Linked DNA regions of Colwellia sp. M166. The protein of the gene in region 1 interacts with the protein of each later gene in a pairwise test. Links are inferred from orthologs where the notes say so. Each region holds a gene or a part of one and is shown on either strand. Other genes may lie near its edges.

Region 1 (7,003 bases):
GTACTACAAAGAGGCCAAGAACTTCATGCCGAACTCATTGGTTACGACGTGTTAACTGATCTTGCGGTGTTAAAAGTTCAAGCCAGTAATTTACCTGTTATTCCACAAAACAATAGCTTAACGTCACAAGTAGGCGATGTTGTACTCGCTATCGGTAATCCGCTAAATTTAGGGCAAACCGTGACTCAAGGTATCGTTAGTGCCACCGGACAAAGTGGTTTAAGCACAAGTTACTTGCAGTTTTTACAAATGGATGCAGCTATTAATGAAGGAAATTCTGGTGGCGCACTTATCAACTCCAATGGTGAGCTAGTAGGCATTAACTCAAGAAAGTTTACTCAAGCAAATCCAAATCTAAATATTCAAGGTATATTCTTTGCTGTGCCATACCAATTAGCACATAAGATTATGCTAAAAATTATTGAGCATGGACGCGTTATTCGCGGCTGGCTTGGCGTTGAGGCCAATGATTCTGTTGCTAGCATCAAAGGCTTTGTTATCGGTGCTGTTACACCGCAAAGCCCGGCAATGAAAGCGGGTTTGCAATCAGGTGATGTGGTTTATCAAATTGGCGATATTCAAGTACAAAATGCCAAACAAGGCTTAGATGTAGTTGCAGAAGCCTCACCTGGCAGCGTGTTAAACTTTATGGTATCTCGGGACAACCAAAAGCTAATACTTCCTGTCACTATCGCTGAGGTAACAAAGTAGCTACAGCACATAGCGTACTATTTAACCTCAGTTCGGGTTAATGAATGCTTACCAACCTAAAAATAGAACTTAATATCAAGAACTTAATTCATCACGATAAAATAACTCTATCTCTATCACTCAACATTGATAGTTGAGTGTTTATCAAGGCGGTTCTGCGTATCCATAGCTGGCTATTGGTAGCAGATCCAACACAGATAGGCGCTAAAATAGCTTGTTGAGTAGCTTTGCTTATCCCGAACTGAGGTTATTTGGCAAACAAAAAAAATCCCAGCAACTGGCTGGGATTTTTAATATTTAGCTTAAATTAAGTAACTTGAATACGAGTAATATTGGCACCTAACGCTTGTAGCTTATCTTCAATTTTTTGATAACCACGATCAATGTGATAAATACGATCCACTTGCGTTTCCGTGCTCGCCACCAGTCCAGCAATAACTAAACTTGCTGAAGCGCGTAAATCTGTCGCCATCACCTGAGCGCCATTTAATTGCTCAACACCGGTACTGATTGCTGTATTACCTTCAATACTAATTTTTGCACCCATACGCTGTAGTTCAGGCACATGCATAAACCGATTTTCAAAAATAGTTTCCGTTGTCGTTGCCGTACCTTCTGCTATTGCATTCAGCGCTAAAAATTGCGCTTGCATATCCGTTGGAAACGCAGGATGAGGCGCAGTACGTACATTTACTGCTTTTGGCTTTGTCGTCATTTCAAGTTCAATCCAATCATCACCTGTAGTGATAATTGCACCGGCTTCTTGTAACTTGCTCAGTACAGCATCTAAAGCTTTAGGATCCGTTTTTAAACACCTAACTTTACCTTTAGTTACCGCGGCAGCGACTAAAAACGTTCCCGTTTCTATACGATCAGGCATAACGGAGTAACGTTCGCCATGTAGCTTCTCGACACCGGCAATTATTAAAGTGTCCGTACCCGCACCAGAAACTTTCGCTCCCATACTGTTTAAACAATTAGCTAAATCGACAATTTCTGGTTCACGTGCAGCATTTTCAATAACCGTAGTGCCATCAGCAAGTGCAGCAGCCATCATCAAGTTTTCAGTACCCGTTACACTAACGGTATCCATAAAGATAGTCGCACCTTTGAGACGGCCAGTATTACGCGCAATGATATAACCATTTTCAACTTCAATATCAGCGCCCATTAACTTCAGGCCATGAATGTGAAGGTTAACCGGACGTGCGCCAATGGCACAACCACCAGGCAAGGACACCTCAGCATGGCCAAAACGTGCCAGTAAAGGACCTAAAACTAAGATAGAAGCGCGCATGGTTTTTACTAATTCATACGATGCACGACAATGATCAATGCTACTTGCATCAATCATTAAACTGTCTTCACTAAGCCACTGACATTTAGCGCCAAATTGTGACAAAAGTTTAATCGTTGTTTCGATATCATTCAGTTTCGGGACATTAGCAAAGGTTACAGGAGTTTCTGACAGTAATGCAGCCATTAAAATTGGCAATGCAGCATTCTTTGCCCCTGAAATAGTAACTTCACCGCGTAGTGGTTGCCCACCAATAATTTTAAATGCGTCCAATAGTATATTCTTATCTGTCGGTGTTAATTAAAGAGGTAGGTTAAACATTTTTTCACGTTGCCAGTCAGCTGTTGTGAACGTTTTAATCGATACCGCGTGGATCACGCCTTCATTGATAACTTGTGCTAAAGGCGCATAAATTGTTTGTTGTTTTTTCACTCGGCTCAAAGCACCTAAAAAATCTGCCACAGCAATCACTTTGCATTGTGAACCATCAAATGCCACATGAATCTCATCTAATTCAACCGCATCGGTAATTAGTTTTTCAATATCTTTTACTTCCACTTTTTACTCCAAATAGCGTATATATTAGGTATCTTCTATTGGCAATAAAGTATCAACCGCACTTAGTTTTGCCAATTTTAATAAGTCATCAGGTAAATTCACTAAGCCAATATGGCAAGCTTTACTAGCCGCTAATTCAATTAATAATAGAATCCACGCTAAGCCAGCAGTATCAATTTGACTGACCTTTGCCAAGTCTAAAACCACTCGCCCATTATCAACTAATTTACGATACTCTTTATCAAATGCTCGCGTTATTGTAGCACGCGTTAAGGCACCACTAAAAATCGCTTTTTGATCTGCTTGTTGGACATCTATCATTTTAATCTATTAACAACCCTATAATACGCCATTGTATTGCTACATCGATAATAACTGACTGCTCTTATACTACTTAAAAACGATGTTTCGTGCACTTTTCTCTTTTAGCATTTCAGTGACGTGAGCTAAACCTTTTTGACGGATCAAGCTACTAAGCTCTGCTTGCTTACTATCAAGCAAACTAATTCCTTCTGCTACCATATCATAGGCTTTCCATTCACCGGTTTTTTTATGTTTGCGCACACGAAAAGAGATATTAATAGGGGCACGTCCTGGTTCTATCACACTGGTTTCGACAGAAACCACACGATCTTTCGAAAAATCTTTTGCCGGAGCAAACTCGACTTTTTGATTATTATACAAAGTAAAAACCTGTGCATAAGATGTGATTAAATATTCTCGAAATGCCGGGACAAATTCAGCACGATCGGCTTTATTGGTTTTTTTAAAGTTACTACCAATGACTTTATAAGCAGCATATTGATAATTGATGTAAGGCATCAACTCTTCACGGACAATATTCTTTAATAAATTAGGTTCGGCTTGTATCGCACTTTGTTCATTAGCAAAACGCTTGAAAGTGATATCAGCAACCGTTTTGATCATTTGATAAGGATCTTTTTTATCAACATCTGCTCCAGCATTAGCGCCAACAGCTATGGTTAATAGCGCTAAACAAAAAAAGACTTTTTTTATGACATTGCCCATCATAATTAATCACCACTCCCTTGACTAAACAAAAACTGACCAATTAATTCTTCTAGTATCAATGCGGGTTTTGTATCTTCAATAAAGTCACCTGGCTGTAAGGTGTCAACTGAAACATCAATAAAACCAGGTAACAAGCCGATGTATTGTTCACCTAATAAGCCAGCAGTTAAAATGGAAACTGAAGTGGCTTCTGAGAAGTTGTTATATTCCGCATAAATATCCAATGTAACCACTGGCGTATAGTCTTCACTGTCCAATGAAATGTCACTGACACGTCCAACAACAACACCACCGACTTTTATTGGCGAGCGCACTTTTAAGCCGCCAATGTTGTCAAACTTTGCATATAACTGGTAAGTATTACCATTGCCGGAGATGCCACTATCAGCTACTTTTAATGCCAACATTAATAATGCCGCAATACCAATAACCGCGAATAGCCCAACCAATAACTCTATTTTTTTCGACACCATGTCTTCCACCAAATTCAAAAATATCTAATTAAATAACCGCGCTCACTAATTTGTGAACATTAAAGCAGTTAAAACAAAATCTAAACCTAAAACTAATAGTGATGATTGCACTACCGTTGAGGTTGTTGCGCGACTTATGCCTTCAGAGGTTGGCTCACAAGAATACCCTTTATAAACCGCTATCCAAGTAACAACAAAAGCAAACACTAAACTTTTAATAATGCCATTTAAAATATCTTTCTCAAATGACACTTGCGCCTGCATAACAGACCAAAAGGTACCGCTATCAACACCAAGCCAGTCAACGCCAACAAGGTGTGCTCCTAGAATACCGACCGCAGAGAATATAGCCGCTAACAAGGGTAAACTAATAAAACCCGCCCAAAAGCGCGGAGCAACAACACGACGTAAAGGATCTACAGCCATCATTTCCAGACTCGACAGTTGCTCGGTTGCCTTCATTAAACCTATTTCCGCAGTCAATGCTGAGCCAGCTCGACCTGCAAATAGCAAAGCCGCCACCACAGGGCCCAATTCTCGCAATAATGACAACGCCACCATTGGCCCTAAACTTGCCTCTGCGCCATAGCCAACCAGTATAGTATAGCCTTGCAAAGCCAATACCATGCCGATAAACATACCTGACACTAAAATAATGACTAGTGACAACACGCCTACGGAGTAGAGTTGATTAAGCAGTAAAGGAAAGCCTTTACGTGGGCTCGGTATATGAAATAAGGCTGATGCTAGCATCAGTAAAGCACGGCCTAAGCCAGCGACCTGGCCAATGATGGTTCGACCAAAAATTTGCAATTGCTTCACTGCTTGATACCTCGAGCAATTAATTCTTCACGATAAGGCGCTGCTGGAAAATGAAATGGCACAGGACCATCGGCTTCGCCTTTAACAAACTGCTGTACTAGCGGTGACGTTTGTTGATAAATTTCTTCTGGCGTGCCCTGACCAATAATTTTTTGTTCTGCGATAATATATATATAATCGGCGATGCTCATCACTTCAGGTACATCATGAGAAACCACCACAGAGGTTAACCCTAATGCTTGTCCTAAGTCTTGAATCAAGCGCACAATCACTCCCATAGAAATAGGGTCTTGGCCAGCAAAGGGTTCATCATAGAGAATAAGTTCAGGATCTAAAGCAATGGCACGAGCGAGTGCAGCGCGTCGCGCCATACCGCCAGATAATTCACTCGGTCGTAAATCTCTTGCACCACGTAAGCCAACCGCTTCTAATTTCATTAACACCATTTTTTCAATGATGTCTTCTGATAGTTCCGTATGCTCACGAATCGGAAAGGCAATATTGTCGTACACACTCATATCGGTGAACAAAGCGCCACTTTGAAAGAGCATACTCATACGTTTACGTACTTCATATAGATTGCTACGTGACAATTGGGGAATATCATGACCGTCAAATAAGATTTGTCCAGACTCTGGTTTAATTTGGCCACCAATTAGCCGCAGTAAAGTGGTCTTACCAATACCACTAGGACCCATTATTGCCGTAATTTTACCTTTAGGAATCGACAAACTGATGCCATCATAGATAACACGTTCGTCACGCTTAAAGGTCATATTTTTGATATCAACTAAAATTTCGGACATATTGCTTGGGATAACATCACTGTTAATTATTGTCTTATGTCACCGAATTCTACCGCAGCGTAACATCTCAGTCATTAGAAATTAGCAAATATTTAGTAGTAAAAACGTAAGTAAAAGTATGTAAATGTAATTAAGTGTAATTAAGTGTAAGAAAGGCTTTATGAATATCTATTTCCGTCACTTAAGTTTGAACGTTCACAAAGTGCTAATACTTCAGATGAAAATTAAACCCTGACAAATTTATTTTTTAATGATTTTATTATCAATGCACGTGCCAATAATAGCAGAAAAAGTTTATAATGGCTTTTGCTCAACATAATGTTAGCAAAATAAATATAAATGGGCTGTCATCGGTTATCATCAATGGTTTACAATTCCTCTTTTTATTTCATCATTAGCAACGAGTAAAACGTGCTACTTATTACCTTAGCCAAACAGGAGCTTTGAATGTTCATCCAAATTTTGATCTTACTACTTTCACTAATTATCTTAGTGTGGAGTGCAGACAAATTTGTATTTGGTGCCTCATCATTAGCACGAAATCTTGGTATATCTCCCATGATCATTGGTTTAACTATTGTCGCAATGGGCTCTTCAGCCCCCGAAATGATGATCGCAGCAACCGCTTCTTTACAAGGTAACCCCGATACTGCTGTCGGTAATGCTATTGGTTCCAATATTACCAATATAGCGTTAGTGTTAGGTTTAACGGCCTTATTTCACCCTTTATCTGTTTCGTCTTCCACCATCAAACGTGAAATCCCGCTTATTTTAATTGTTACTGCTATCGCAACTTACATGTTGGCCAACAGCCACTTTAGCTTTAATGAAGGCTTGATACTGATCATCGGTTTTGTACTTTATATTGCTACCTTACTGTTCGTTACTTTAAAGCGGGCAAAACAAAACCCTATAGACGATAAAATGGTCTTAGAAGCCGAGCAAGAAGTGCCGGAGGCCGTCAGTACTCGACGTTCAGTCATTTGGTTAGTTTTCGGCATTATCTTTTTGCCATTAAGTGCAACATTTCTTGTCGACTCTTCAATTTTTATTGCCAAAGCTTTTGGTATTAGTGACTTGGTCATAGGTTTAACCGTCATTGCTGTTGGTACTAGTTTACCTGAACTAGCAGCCAGTATTATGAGTATTATTAAAAAAGAAGACGATCTGGCTTTGGGAAATATTATTGGCTCAAATATCTTTAATATTCTTGCCGTACTATCGCTAGCGGGCTTAATTTCACCTGGTAATATTGACCAAGCAGCGGCCTCTCGCGATGCTCCATATATGCTAGCAACAACTTT
Region 2 (6,975 bases), 350 kb from region 1 along the record:
ACTCGCAAAAAGAAGTTGCCGGAGTGCTCTCGTTACAACACATTTTGTCTGATCTTGAAATTGCATACTTTCAAAAATTGGAAAGTGTTTTAGTTGAACGAGATAATGCACTGGAACAATCTAAAAGAAACTTAGTGTTTGCAGAAAAAATTATTGAGTCATCCCTTGACAGTATAATGGTAACTAATGGCAAAAGTATTATCTTGTCAGTAAACGCCGCTTTTACTCGCTTGACAGGCTATACACAAGAAGACGTTATTGGTAAATCATCAAATATTTTAAGCTCAGGCAAGCATGACAAGGCGTTTTACCAGAAAATGTGGCAGAGCCTTTTAGAAGATAAAACATGGCAAGGCGAAATTTGGAACAAAAAAAAATGTGGTACTCTCTACCCTGAATGGTTAACCATAGTGCAAATTAATGACGGTAATACTCCAGAGCCACTTTATGCTGCAATTTTTAGTGATATTACGCAGAGAAAACTTGCAGAAAAAAGAATTCATGCGCTTGCTTTTTATGATGAACTGACCGGCTTACCCAATCGACGACTTTTTAATGATAGGTTTGAAATTGCATTATCAACCGCCCATAGGAATCAGCAATTAGTTGCTGTGCTATTTTTGGATCTCGACCGATTTAAACAGATTAATGATAGTTTAGGGCATAACATTGGTGATGAAATATTAATCGCTACAGCGAAGCGAATACAAAGTAGTATTAAAGAAGGTGATACCGTTTCTCGATTTGGCGGCGATGAGTTTGTTATTTTATTGACAGAAATGACATCTTTAAAAGATATTGTTGGTGTTATCGAGCGGATAACGAATGTATTAAATGAACCTCATCAACTCGATACACTTGAACTTCAGATCACTTCCTCTATTGGTGCATCTGTTTATCCTGAAGATGGTCTCGACTCTGATGCTTTACTCAAACATGCAGATACAGCCATGTATAAAGCCAAAGATGAAGGAAGAAATTCATATCAACTGTATTCTCCTGAAATGAATACCATTTCAATGGAACGTTTAATTACCCAAAATTTTCTGCGCAGCGCATTGAAAAAAAATGAATTTGAACTGTATTACCAGCTTCAGGTAAATAGTGTTACTCAAAAAGTGGTCGGAATTGAAGCCTTATTACGTTGGAATCATCCCGATCTTGGCCGCGTCTCCCCTGCTCACTTTATACCTATGGCAGAAGAATTAGGATTAATAGTTGAAATTGATAAATGGGTTTTAACACAAGCCTGCCAACAAAGAAAAATATGGCAACAACAGAATTTTGACTGTGGACGTATTGCTATCAATATTTCGTCTCAACACTTTAAACACAACTTAATTGACTCTATTGATTTAGCACTACAAAAAAGCGGCTTATCACCAGCTTTACTTGAAATAGAAGTCACCGAAAATTGTTTTATTGAAAACATCAAACATGCAAGTTCAACATTGCAAAAAATTCGACAATTAGGTATTAAAAACTCAATTGATGATTTTGGCACAGGTTTTTCATCTTTAAGCTATTTAACTCAATTACCCTTTGATACCTTAAAAATTGATGCAAGCTTCATCTCGAAGCTACCCAATGATCTCAAACAATGCCAAATCATTAAATCCATTATTGCCATGGCCAAAGGCTTAGATTTAACTTTAGTCGGGGAAGGAGTAGAAACAGCTGAACAAGCTAATTTTTTAAAGGTTAACGGCTGCGATGTTATACAAGGATATTTGTATTCAATACCAGAAAATGCTGAAGCCGTTACTGAACGCCTCACAGAGCGACAATTAATTTCATCAAATTAGCTATTATAGATGCCTAGAGGGTGTCATTAATTTTCTGACTTAACTAAGGCTATAGCATGCGCTATGGCCACAAACTAAAAATCTAAAAACAAAAATCTGTAGATGCAGATTTTTTTATTTAAAGCGTTAAGTAGCTAATGCTATTTATGCGCCGAGTAAATGGTTTAACTCACAGATTTTTTGTTCCTGACATAATATCAGTACCTACATCCGTGTAGGCAAGGCGTTTTATTGCATTAAACCTATCCAAACTCATTCAAAACGCTATTAAAAGTACTTCTCAACGCTATAACTGGCAACGACTTTTCCGGCGTTAAATTGTGCTCATCGTTTATTTGCATTGTTTGTGCCGAAAACAAAAAACCTGCCGAAGCAGGTTTTTATTTTAAAGCGTTAAGTAGCTAATGCTATTTATGCGCCGAGTAAATTGTTTAATTCAAGGCGCTTTCATTACGACGTTTAGTGTTTCTTAAACGAGTGATGAAGCAACGAAGAAGTTAGTTAGCAATTTAATCAGCATAAACTACATCATGCCGCCCATACCACCCATGCCACCCATGCCGCCCATATCAGGCATAGCACCACCAGCATCTTTCACTGGTGCGTCGGTGATCATCGCTTCTGTTGTTAGCATTAAGCCAGCAACTGAGGCAGCAAATTGTAATGCGCTACGGGTTACTTTAGTTGGGTCAAGGATACCCATTTCTAACATATCGCCGTAAGTGCTGTTAGCTGCATTGTAACCGTAGTTACCTGTACCGCCAGTACGTACTTCGTTCAACACGACTGAGGCTTCGTCACCTGAGTTAGTTGCGATTTGACGTAGAGGAGCTGACATAGCACGAATAGCAACGTTAATACCGTGAGTTTGGTCTTCGTTGATGCCTTCTAAGTCTTTAATTGCATCAGCAGCACGTACTAGTGCAACACCACCACCGGCAACAACACCTTCTTCTACTGCTGCGCGAGTTGCATGTAATGCATCTTCAACGCGTGCTTTTTTCTCTTTCATTTCCATTTCTGTTGCTGCGCCAATTTTGATAACCGCAACACCGCCAGCTAATTTAGCTAGACGTTCTTGTAACTTTTCTTTGTCGTAGTCTGAAGAAGAGTCTTCAATTTGACCGCGAATTTGTGCAACACGCGCTTTAATTTCAGCTTCTTCACCAATACCATCGATAATCGTTGTATTGTCTTTAGAGATTACTACACGCTTAGCTTGACCTAGGTCTTCTAAAGTAGTTTTTTCAAGCTCCATGCCGATTTCTTCAGAAATAACAGTCGCTTTAGTTAATGTCGCGATGTCTTGTAACATTGCTTTGCGACGGTCGCCAAAACCTGGTGCTTTAACAGCAGCAACTTTTACGATACCACGCATGTTGTTAACGACTAGTGTTGCAAGCGCTTCGCCTTCAACATCTTCAGCAATAATAAGTAGTGGCTTACCTGCTTTAGCAACACCTTCCAATGTTGTCAGTAATTCACGGATATTAGATATTTTTTTGTCAACTAATAAGATAAATGGGTTTTCTAATTCAACACTACCGCTTTCTTGGTTGTTGATGAAGTAAGGAGAAAGGTAACCACGGTCGAACTGCATACCTTCAACAACGTCTAGCTCATCTGTTAATGCTTGACCTTCTTCAACAGTAATAACACCTTCAGTGCCTACTTTTTCCATTGCTGTTGCAATGATTTTACCAACAGTTTCGTCAGAGTTAGCAGAGATAGTACCTACTTGCTCAATGGCTTTGTTGTCGCTACATTCTTGTGACAAACCTTTAAGTGCTTCAACTGCAGCAATAACTGCTTTGTCGATACCACGTTTAAGGTCCATTGGGTTCATGCCTGCCGCAATAGATTTTAAACCTTCGTTTACAATCGCTTGTGCTAGTACAGTTGCCGTTGTAGTACCGTCACCGGCTTCGTCATTGGCTTTAGAAGCAACTTCTTTCACCATTTGTGCGCCCATGTTTTCGAATTTGTCTTCTAATTCAATTTCTTTAGCAACACTAACACCATCTTTAGTGATCACTGGACCACCAAATGATTTGTCTAATACAACATTACGGCCTTTAGGACCTAATGTTACTTTTACCGCGTCAGCTAAAACATTTACGCCACGTAGCATTTTTGCTCGTGCGTCATTACCAAATAATACGTCTTTTGCAGCCATTTGCATGGTTCCTTATAAACTGTTCTTTGCACCGAACTTAATCAGTGCAATAAAATGAGTGGAGAGTTATTGCTTATTCAACGATGGCTAAAATGTCAGACTCTGACAAGATTAGAACTTCTTCGCCGTCAATTTTTTCAGTTTTCACGCCGTAACCTTCACTGAAGATCACTTGGTCACCAATTTTTACATCTAACGCACGTACGTCACCGTTTTCTAACATTCGGCCCTTGCCAACTGCTACGACTTCACCACGTGTTGATTTCTCAGCAGCACTACCTGTTAATACGATACCGCCAGCAGATTTTGACTCAACTTCTTTACGCTTAATGATCACACGATCGTGTAATGGACGAATACTCATTTTGTTCTCCTGAGATGTTCAATTTAATAAAAAATTAAGGATTTTAATTTTGTTGATTCAGAGATGGGGATTAAATAAAACTTCACAAGCCCATTTCAGTATTTTTTTAATCTTTACGCTCAAATTCACCGTCTAAAGTTTTGCCTTTATGTGGTGGCTGAATATGCTCTTGAAACGGACTATCCTGATGATTTGAAAAGTCATCTTGATTCTGAGCAGGGTTATGGCTGTGAAATTGAAAGCTTTGTTGGCTGGTACTGTTAGTTGTAATATGTGATTTAACACTACCAGCAATAGCATGACGAACCGCTGGAATTAATAAGCTCAAGCCAAGAAAGTCAGTAACAAAGCCTGGCGTTACTAACAATACACCGGCAACAAGTAACATAAGTCCGGTAACAATTTCATCAGAAGGCATTTGCCCTTGCGCCATTTTTGTTTGTACTGAATTTAAGGTAGCTAGCCCTTGTTGACGGACATATTTAGCCCCTAACCAGGCGGTAAAAATAACGATAGCAATGGTAGGCCAAAGCCCAAAAATAGCACCGACCTGCAGCAAAACGGAAATTTCAATAATCGGAATAATAATAAAAAATATAAATAACAGGCGAAACATAATCGCTCCTAATCATCTTTAATGAAACTAATATGGGGGTTAACGGGTCTTTTTCAAGCAAGCAAGCTTTTTAGCTACTTACTATTGGGAAATATATAACTAAAGTGAGACCTTACAGATTAAGAAGTCTTAAGGTATAACGTACACTCATACTATTTAAACAACTATAACGAACACACGTTACCTTGTGATAAGTTAAGCTTTTATTAAGGTGTTTTTGATAGGCTAGTAAGCATTACAACCGACCTATCTCGATAGTAGCGACAATAACACTCTTATGAGTGTGTAGTAGCTAAGAGATAAATTATTTGTGTTGATATTTTACCTAACATTATTTAGGTGTATCATGAACTAGCGCATGCCGTTAATGCGACGCCACATATAATTCAACACATTTAATTCAATTTATAATTGCATTAAACAAGGGTCTGATAAGACATTTTTTAAGATTATCACTTTGAACATCCAGCAAGGTGGTTATCAATATTCAAACTGGATAAATGAGTCTTTAAAATAACGGTTATGAAAAAAATTGTTGCTGTTTTTTGGTTAGTTCTTGCCAGTTTATCTTTTGCTACTACGCCTTTAGTCAATGCCCAAGAATCTATTTTTAGCTCTTCTGCATCATTATTTAGTAATGATAATGAATTTTTAAGAGTTGACGATGCTTTTATTTTTGATTTTCATCAACAAAAAAACAAATTAAAAATAAGCTTTAATATTGCTGAAGGCTATTATTTATATCGTCACCAATTTAAGTTTTCTACAAAAAATGCTGTTATCGTACCGGTAAACCTACCCGAAGGTGAGCATCATGAAGATGAGTTCTTTGGTGTTCAGCAAATATTTACCGGACAATTAGCCTTTACTGTTGATATTGAACAAGCTAATAGCGATGCCAGTATTACCGTGCGTTATCAAGGTTGTGCCTTTAAAGGTTTATGTTACCCACCAACAAAAAAGACCATAGATTTAAGTAGAGTTGATTTAACGGCGAGCCCTACTAGCAATACACAAAACGTATTAGCAGCATTAGATGCAAACAATTCACCGCAAGCTAGCAACGATACAAGTAAAATAGTTGCTGACAGCAGTGAACAACATCAATTAGCTGATATGCTCAAAGGTGACAACATCTGGTTAACACTGGTGGCATTTTTTATTGGCGGTTTGTTGTTGTCTTTCACCCCCTGTGTTTTTCCTATGTATCCCATTCTAACCGGTATTATTGTTGGTCAAGGTGATAAACTTTCAACAAGAAGAGCCTTTGCTTTATCGTTTGCTTATGTTCAAGGTATGGCGGTTACCTACACGTTACTTGGCATTGTTGTTGCTATTGCAGGCGCACAATTCCAAGCTATGTTTCAACACCCTATCGTACTTATCGCCTTAAGTATTTTATTTATTTTCCTAGCGCTTTCGATGTTCGGTATATTTAATTTAGCGCTACCAAGTAGCTGGCAAAACAAACTCAATCAGCTTAGTAGTAATCAAAAAGGCGGCTCTTATGTTGGCGTATTAGTGATGGGTGCTATTTCTGGTTTAGTGGCATCGCCATGTACTACCGCACCATTGACCGGTGCATTGTTATACATCTCGCAATCAGGTGACATATTACTTGGTGCTTCAGCATTATATGCACTAAGTTTAGGTATGGGTTTACCGTTACTCGTACTAGGTAGTTCAGGTGGTAAGTTGTTACCTAAAGCAGGTAACTGGATGAATGTTATTAAGAACATATTCGGCTTATTACTACTTGCTGTGCCGATATTCTTATTAGAGCGTTTTTTGCCTGTATTTGTTATCGACGTGCTTTGGGCTGTACTTATTTTGGCTACCGCCGGTTACTTTTATACCGTTAATCAAAACTCGGCTAAAACCTTTGGCTTTGGCTTGCGCAGTATCATCATCTTTTTAGTCTTCTTTATTGGTGCTAATAAGGCTTACCAGTTAATTTATCCAGTAACTCATGTTGCCACATCAACACAAACTGAAAGCCATGGTTTTGAGCAGG

The links.
Region 2: the proteins of mlaF (region 1) and groL interact in binary tests that used the Escherichia coli proteins (3 or more experiments, as listed by UniProt). The link is inferred for Colwellia sp. M166 from one-to-one orthologs.

The regions. Positions count from the first base shown.
Region 1 is NZ_CP040755.1:2,887,994-2,894,996, reverse strand. The notes cover bases 3,795-6,703. They hold mlaF (phospholipid ABC transporter ATP-binding protein MlaF), read right to left. Parts: upstream 5,700-6,703; coding sequence 4,890-5,699; downstream 3,795-4,889. Other genes in these bases: FGD67_RS13135 (calcium/sodium antiporter), read left to right, coding at 6,147-6,703; mlaE (lipid asymmetry maintenance ABC transporter permease subunit MlaE), read right to left, coding at 4,117-4,893; mlaD (outer membrane lipid asymmetry maintenance protein MlaD), read right to left, coding at 3,795-4,071. Outside these bases: FGD67_RS13175 (trypsin-like peptidase domain-containing protein), read left to right, coding at 1-711; murA (UDP-N-acetylglucosamine 1-carboxyvinyltransferase), read right to left, coding at 1,019-2,281; FGD67_RS13165 (BolA family protein), read right to left, coding at 2,309-2,566; FGD67_RS13160 (lipid asymmetry maintenance protein MlaB), read right to left, coding at 2,591-2,887; FGD67_RS13155 (phospholipid-binding protein MlaC), read right to left, coding at 2,957-3,598; more of mlaD, read right to left, coding at 3,601-3,794; more of FGD67_RS13135, read left to right, coding at 6,704-7,003. UniProt on the Escherichia coli protein: Part of the ABC transporter complex MlaFEDB, which is involved in a phospholipid transport pathway that maintains lipid asymmetry in the outer membrane by retrograde trafficking of phospholipids from the outer membrane to the inner membrane.
Region 2 is NZ_CP040755.1:3,236,573-3,243,547, reverse strand. The notes cover bases 1,656-4,536. They hold groL (chaperonin GroEL), read right to left. Parts: upstream 3,982-4,536; coding sequence 2,329-3,981; downstream 1,656-2,328. Other genes in these bases: FGD67_RS14650 (FxsA family protein), read right to left, coding at 4,452-4,536; FGD67_RS14655 (co-chaperone GroES), read right to left, coding at 4,055-4,345; FGD67_RS14665 (EAL domain-containing protein), read left to right, coding at 1,656-1,805. In the rest of the region: more of FGD67_RS14665, read left to right, coding at 1-1,655; more of FGD67_RS14650, read right to left, coding at 4,537-4,961; FGD67_RS14645 (protein-disulfide reductase DsbD), read left to right, coding at 5,484-6,975.